3 regions of the Dactylosporangium sp. CA-233914 genome follow, and region 3 is predicted to be linked to each of the others. Evidence: riboswitches for the same ligand, from Rfam matches in the RefSeq annotation. Region 3 holds a riboswitch; each other region holds the start of a gene.
What was found. Region 3 has a riboswitch for cobalamin ahead of ACQPY0_RS42645 (ABC transporter substrate-binding protein). Riboswitches for the same ligand answer to the same signal wherever they lie in the genome.

Region 1 (2,259 bases), 1.1 Mb from region 3:
CGACACGTCGACGCCCTCGAACATCGGAGGGGTGGTCCCGAACACGCCCAGGTCAAACAGCCGCGTGTGCTGGATCTCCCGCAGCCGAGCGATCTCGGCGAACCACAGGTCACGGGCGACCGGGTCGGCCGGGGGCTGCCGCTCGGCGGGAGCCCGGCCATCATCCAGCAGCGGCGTGACCTGTTCGATGATCTCGCGAAGTCGGGGTTGGGTCACCAGGTCCATGCGCCGGGACGATACGGTGCGCCCTGCTCGCCGTACAGCGAATCGGACCGCCCTGCGGAACGTCACGAAAGCTCGACCGGCAGGGGTGTGCACGTCGACGCCAACCAGCACGCCACTGTGGGGATCGCGTCTCACCCTCGTCGCCCGTTGACCAACACCTCGGGCGCGCAGGGGCCGACGCCACCAGGCCGCGACATCAGGCCGCCGGCCGGTGCCGGTATGGTCCAGTGCTTCGTTGACGGCTTTCGTTCCCACTCACCGCTGCGGGGCAGTCCCGGACTTCCACCGGGTTCCCTCTTGCTACGCCCACCCCTGGCAAGGGTGAGCGAACCAGGCGCGGCAACACCGCATATGAGAGTCATCGAGAAGGCGAAACACCAGATGTCGTATCGGCATGTCGCGAACGCCACAACCTGCCGCCGGGGATTGACGCCGCCGCGACCTATCGACAGACTGACGGTCACAACTGCATAGCCGTGCGTTGATGGGGGAAGTCCGGTTGAAGTCCGGCGCTGGCCCGCAACGGTAGACGACGAACACCGACGTGTTGGTCGTGAGCCCGAATACCCGTCTTCGCGCGTGGTTTCTGCACCTCCCTACCCGTCGTGGCCCACGGGTCGGAGCCACCGGGCGTGCCCGGTTTCTCTCGACTGCCAGGGCCGGAGAGGCACCGCCCGATGGCTGTCCGCCGGCACCGCGCACGCACCCTGATCACCGGGGTGCTCGCCGCGCTCGCCCTGTCCACCGTCCTGCTCAGCGTCGAGGCCGGCCCGGCCGCGGCGACCGCCCCGCCCACGGTCAACCGGCCCGACGCCGCCGCCGGGTGGCTGGCCCGCCAACTCGTCGACGGCGAACGGTTCGAGGTCGTCTTCGACGGCGTCGCCTACCCCGACCAGGGCCTGACGATCGACGGGATCTTCGCGTTCGCCGCGGCGAAGGTCGCCGACACCAACGCCGCCAAGGCCACCGCCTGGCTCGCCCGCCCGGAGATCCTGACCGGGTACATCGGCGACGGCACCGAGGCGTACGCCGGGGCCACCGCCAAGCTCGCCCTCGCCGTACAGGTCCGCGGCGGCAACCCGGCCGCGTTCGGCGGCGTCGACCTCATCGCCCGGCTCCGCGGCCTGCAGAGCGCGTCGGGCCGGTTCTCCGACCGCTCAGCGTTCGGCGACTACAGCAACCAGTTCACCCAGGCCCTCGCCCTGATCACCCTCAGCCGCACAGCTGGCGGGGCGCCCGCGTCGGGCGCGGCGTACCTGGCCGGCGCGCGCTGCGCCGACGGCGGGTACCCGCTCTATTTCGGCCAGCCGGCCTGCGTCAGCGACGTCGACGCCACCGCCCTCGCCGTGCAGGCCCTGCTCGCCGCACATCGGCCCAGCGACGCTGCGCCTGCGATCGCCTGGCTGATCTCGGTCCAGCACGCCGACGGCTCGTTCGCCGACGGCTCCGGCACCGTGAACGCCAACAGCACCGGCCTGGCCGCGCAGGCCCTCGCCGCGGCCGGCCGCCCCCTGGTGTGGCTGAAGGCCCGCAGCTTCCTGCTCACGCTGCAGGTGCGCTGCGCCGGCCCGGCCACCAACCGTGGCGCGATCGCCTACACCTCGGCCGGCTTCGACCCGGCGACGGCGGTCCGGGCCACTGCACAGGCGGTTCCTGGCCTGACCGGCGGCGGTCTGGCCACGCTGTCCGCCGCCGGATCGAAGCCCGCCGCGCCCGTACTGGCCTGCCCATGACCACCGCCGTCCACAGTGGAGGAACGATGACGTCCACCCTGCGCCGCGCCATGTCCACCGCCGCAGCCGCCCTCGTCGCCACCGGCGCGCTCGTCCTGGCCGAACCGGCGCCCCTCGCTGCCAACGCGTCGGCCTGCTCGCCGGGCACGGGCGTATCGGTGGTGGTTGACTTCGGGTCGCTCGGCGGCGGCGTGGTCACCGGCTGCTACGCCGGCGACCCGGCCACCGGAGTGGCCGCGCTGACCGGGTCCGGGTTCACCGTCACCGGCACCCAACGCTGGGGCCTGGCGTTGGTGTGCCG
Region 2 (2,259 bases), 6.5 Mb from region 3:
CCCGCTCCGGGTCGGCGACGTACACGGTGAGGCCGTCCTCGTCGATCTCCTTGAACGAGAACGGGACCGTGATGATCCGCCCGTCGAACTCTGGGATGGCGACCTGCGTGGCGGTGTCCAGCGGCGAGAGCCCGTCGTCGTTCTCATCCCAGGTGTCGCGGCTGCTGGTCAGGCACAGCCCCTGCAGGATCGGCACGTCCAGCGCCGCGAGCGCGCCCACGTCCCAGGCCTCGTCCTCGCCGCCGGCCTGCGCGTCGGCGGGGCGGGTGCCACCGGCCGCGAGCACGGTCACGACCAGCGCGTCGGCCCGGCGCAGGGTGTCGAGCAGCTCCGGCGGCGCGGTGCGCAGCGAGGCGGCGAAGACCGGCAGCGCGGTGGCGCCCTCGGCCTCGATCGCCGTGCACAGGCCTTCGACGAACGCGGTGTTGCCGGAGACGTGGTGCGCCCGGTAGTAGATGACGGCCACGGTCGGCCCGCCGGTCGCGGCGCTCGCGCGCTCCAGGACGCCCCAGGCGGGGGTCTCGACCGGGGCGGCGAAGCCGTGGCCGGTGAGCAGGATCGTGTCGGTCAGGAAGCGGTGCAGCTCGGTGAGGTTGGCCGGGCCGCCGAAGGCGAGATACGTGTGGGCCTGCGCGGCGAGGCCGGCCGGGACCGTGGAGTGGCTCATCAGCTCGGCGTCGGGCGCCTGCTCACCGCCGAGGACCACCACCGGAAGGCCCGTCACCAGGAGCGTGTCGAAGCCCTCCTGCCACTCGCGGTACGCCCCGAGGAAGCGCACCACGATCAGCTCCGCGCCGTCGGCGAGCCCGGTCAGGTCCGCCACGGGCGTGCGCGCCGGGTTGGCGAGCCGGTATTCGGCGCCGCTGGCCCGGGCGCTGAGCAGGTCGGTGTCGGAAGTCGACAGCAGCAGGATCACGCCGGGGTCCTCCCTCGGGGTCCGCGCCCCAAGCCGGTGGGATGGGTCCGGCGACGGAGAGTCTCCTGGCTCCCGGATCGGCGCTCGCCCCCGGGCCTTCCCGGGCGGGGCCCGGTGGCCGTGTGGTGCTGGAGGCTCGCTCCCCGGTCACAGTGGCGGGACCGTCCCGGATTCGCACCGGGTTCCTCCACACGTCGCCGTGGTACAGCGTCACAACTCTCCTCGACGAGCCCGCACGGAGTCAAGCGCACGTGCCGAGGCCCGCAGGCGCAGGTAGTATCCGCCCGTGCAGGCTCCCAGCGGACGCGACGCCCCCGACCGGTGCCCCGGTGCCGTGCAGGTCCACGCGGCCGCGGACGGCGGGCTGGCGCGCGTGCGGCTGCCCGGCGGGCGGATCACCGGCGCGCAACTCGGCGTCCTGCGGGCGGCCGCCGCGGAGCTCGCCGACCCCGCACTGGAGCTCACCTCACGGGGAAACGTGCAGGTCAGGGCACTTCCGCCGGGTGCAGAGCACGAGCTGGCGGCCCGGCTGAGCGACGCCGGCCTGCTGCCGTCGGCGACCCACGAGCGGGTCCGCAACATCGTGGCCAGCCCGCTGAGCACGGCCGTCCGCCCGCTCGTGCGCGAGTTCGACGCGATGCTGTGCGCCACACCCGCCCTCGCGGCGCTGCCGGGCCGGTTCCTGGCCACCGTCGACGACGGTCGCGGGGACGTGACGCCGCTGCTCGGCGACGTGGGGCTGCACGGTTCCCGTTTGGTTCTGGCAGGTGTACCGGCCCAGGCCCGCGGCGGCCCCGAGTTGCTCGTCCGCGCCGCCGAGGCGTTCCTGGCCGAGCGGGCCGCGCAGGACTCGCGCGCGTGGCGGCTGGCCGAGCTCACCGACGGGCCGGCCCGGGTCGCGGCCCGCCTCGGCACCGCGCTCGCGGATGTCCCGATCAACCGGGCCGCGGCGCCCGCGCCCGGGGTCCACGGCCGCGCCGCGGTCCTCGTCGTGCCGCTCGGGCTGCTCACGGCGGACCAGTCGGCGGCGCTGGCGGCCGCGGCGGACGAGATCATCGTCACGCCGTGGCGGACCGTCGTCGTCCCGGCGGCCGCGATGGCCGAGGCTGAGCGGGCCGGGCTCGTCGCCGACCCCGCCTCGCCGTGGGCCGGGGTGACGGCCTGCGCCGGGCGGCCCGGCTGCGCCAAGTCGCTCGCCGACGTCCGCGCGGACGCCCGGGCCGCCGTGGCCGCCGGCACATCGTCACCGGAGGGCCGGCCGGTGCACTGGGTCGGCTGTGAGCGGCGCTGCGGCGCACCGAAGGAAAGGCACCTGGAGATGGTCGCGACGATTTCGGGCTACC
Region 3 (2,259 bases):
GCCAACGCCTCAACGGCGAGAACGTTCCGCACGCCCGCCGAGGTGGAGGAGAAGTCCAGGATGACGTACCGCTTGTCCTTGACGGCGGGCAGGTCTTTGAGCGTTGGGTTCTTCTCGAGGAACGCTCGCTTGTCAGCGGCCCTGTTCCAGCTCGCGTCGATGAGCACGATGACGTCCGGGTTGCGCTCGACGACGGTCTCCCAGCTGGTGTCGGCCCAGCTGCCGTCAAGATCGGCGAAGACGTTGGTGACCCCGGCCGCGGACATGATCATGGCGGGGCTGCCGCAGCAGGCGCCGACGCTGGGCGCGTCGCTGCCGTCGTCCCACCACAGCACCTTCCCGCCTTTGGCGCTCGCTGCCTTCGCGATACGCGCCCGCTGGTCGGCGATCAGCGCCTCGGCCCGCTCCCGCACGCCGAAGACCGCGGCGATGTCACGGATCTCGGCGAACACGTCATCCATCGTCAGCTTCGCCGGTCGCACGCCTTTCGGACAGCCGGCGGTGGAGACATACGTGCCCACGCCCAGCTTCTGCCACTCGGCGCGGTCGCCGACCCCCTCGTCGCCGAACGCGCCGGCGAAGGAGGCGTAGACGAAGTCCGGCTCCGTCTCGAGCAGCTTCTCCTTCGACGGGTACTCCTCGGCCAGCACCGGCACCTTCGCGTATGCGGCGGCGTACTCGGGCAGGACCCGGTCGTCGAGGTAGGCGGTGCCGATCATCCGGTCCTGCAGGCCGAGCGCCAGCATGATCTCGGTGGCGGGCTGGTTCATCGTCACCGCCCGCGCCGGGGGCTTCGCGATCGTGACCGGTGTGCCACAGTTGGTGAGCGTGACCGGCCCGTCCGTGACGGACGGCGTGGTGGCCGGTTTGTCGTCACCGGACGCGGCACAGCCGCCGAGCAGGGCGAGCAGAACGGACAGCGGCGCGGCAACGCGCCAGGACACGGGGAACCGCACAGCGGGACCACCTTCCAGCACCTCGTGGACGGGTCGGGCAGGTGCCGTGGCCGGTCTCCTGGCTGACGGGTGGTGCGCCGGCGGCCGGCCTTCCCAGGCATACGCCCAGTGACCTTGCGGTGGCCTCCAGCATCCCGATCACAGTGGCGAGGGCCGCACCGGTCTCACACCGGCTTCCCGAACACCACGGCCAGGCCACCCTAACCAATCCATGCGGCCCCGTCACCATGGCCTGCGCCACGTCACGATCAGGAACCGTACCGATTCACCCCGCTCCACTCGTTCGATGCCGTACGAAACCTGGCGGAATCCGGCACCGCCCGCAGCGTTCCGCCGATCCTGGACTGGTGCTCTCGCTGACGTGCCGCCTGTTTCGGCTTGGCCGCGTTCAGTCCTGCCGCATGAGCCGGGGAGCCATCGAGGTGGGATGCTTCCCGCAGCGATCCATCTGAAGGGGGAGAATTGGCCGACGAATGGCTGGACCACTCCGAGGTGTTGGTCCTGGACCCCTTGGAGGACTCGCCGCTGCCACTCTGGGAGCTTCGCTGGCACGAGGCGACAACACTGCAGGAACTCGCAGACATCCTCGCGCCAGGTCTGATCTCGCTGGCAGCGCGAGGGTTGGTCGAAGTGCGCCGTTTCCATAGCTGGCCGGCACAGTGGGACCAAGGTGTCCCGTTGACCGGGGAGGACCTCGCGCGAGAAAGCACACGCGCTGAGGTTTGGTCCGCCGACGGGGCGCACACCGTGCTAGCGGCTCACATCACCGAGGCCGGCCACAGACTTCTGTAGCCTTCCACGCAACCCCTCTGAACGATTCGGGCCTTCCGCCCGCATCCGCTCATCGGCCGAATCAGTGCGTCGGCAGGAGCTACCAGATGATCGACCGTCGCGACGGCCCGAGCGCACGTCACCGGTGACCCGTGCGGGTCCCGGGTGCGCTCGGGCCGCCGCGATCACTGGACGTAGCAGGCCTTCGCGGTGCCGGGAGCCGGGTCGCCGAAGACCGTGTTCGTGCACGGCGTGCCGTCGGTGACGCGGCGGTACGCGTACCGGCCGGCCGCGCCGAACGCGACCTGGCGGGTGCCGGTGAACACGCACGTCTTCGTCTCGTCGGCGCATGGCGTCCACGTCGTCGTCCCCGGCGGCGGGGCGGTGAGGTAGCAGGCCTTCGCCGTGCCGGAGACCGGATCGCCGAACACCGCGTTGGTGCACGCCGTCCCGCCGGTCAGCGTCGCGTAGCGGAACTGGCCCGCCGCGCCGTACGCCACCGTGGCGGCACCGGCGAACGCGCACGTGCCGG

Region 1: linked by a shared signal. The riboswitch ahead of ACQPY0_RS38175 (peptidase) and the one ahead of ACQPY0_RS42645 (ABC transporter substrate-binding protein) in region 3 are both predicted to bind cobalamin.
Region 2: linked by a shared signal. The riboswitch ahead of cobN (cobaltochelatase subunit CobN) and the one ahead of ACQPY0_RS42645 (ABC transporter substrate-binding protein) in region 3 are both predicted to bind cobalamin.

The regions. Positions count from the first base shown of each region.
Region 1 covers NZ_CP192030.1:8,549,786-8,552,044, reverse strand. Annotated here, with positions in the region: gene ACQPY0_RS38180 (alpha/beta hydrolase) at 1-225, opposite strand, end outside; cobalamin riboswitch at 415-576, opposite strand; cobalamin riboswitch at 666-814, shown strand; gene ACQPY0_RS38175 (peptidase) at 903-1,958, shown strand; gene ACQPY0_RS38170 (hypothetical protein) at 1,985-2,259, shown strand, end outside.
Region 2 covers NZ_CP192030.1:3,045,432-3,047,690, reverse strand. Annotated here, with positions in the region: gene cobN (cobaltochelatase subunit CobN) at 1-916, opposite strand, end outside; cobalamin riboswitch at 955-1,166, opposite strand; gene ACQPY0_RS14130 (precorrin-3B synthase) at 1,203-2,259, shown strand, end outside.
Region 3 covers NZ_CP192030.1:9,615,211-9,617,469, forward strand. Annotated here, with positions in the region: gene ACQPY0_RS42645 (ABC transporter substrate-binding protein) at 1-956, opposite strand, end outside; cobalamin riboswitch at 988-1,160, opposite strand; gene ACQPY0_RS42650 (family 78 glycoside hydrolase catalytic domain) at 1,913-2,259, opposite strand, start outside.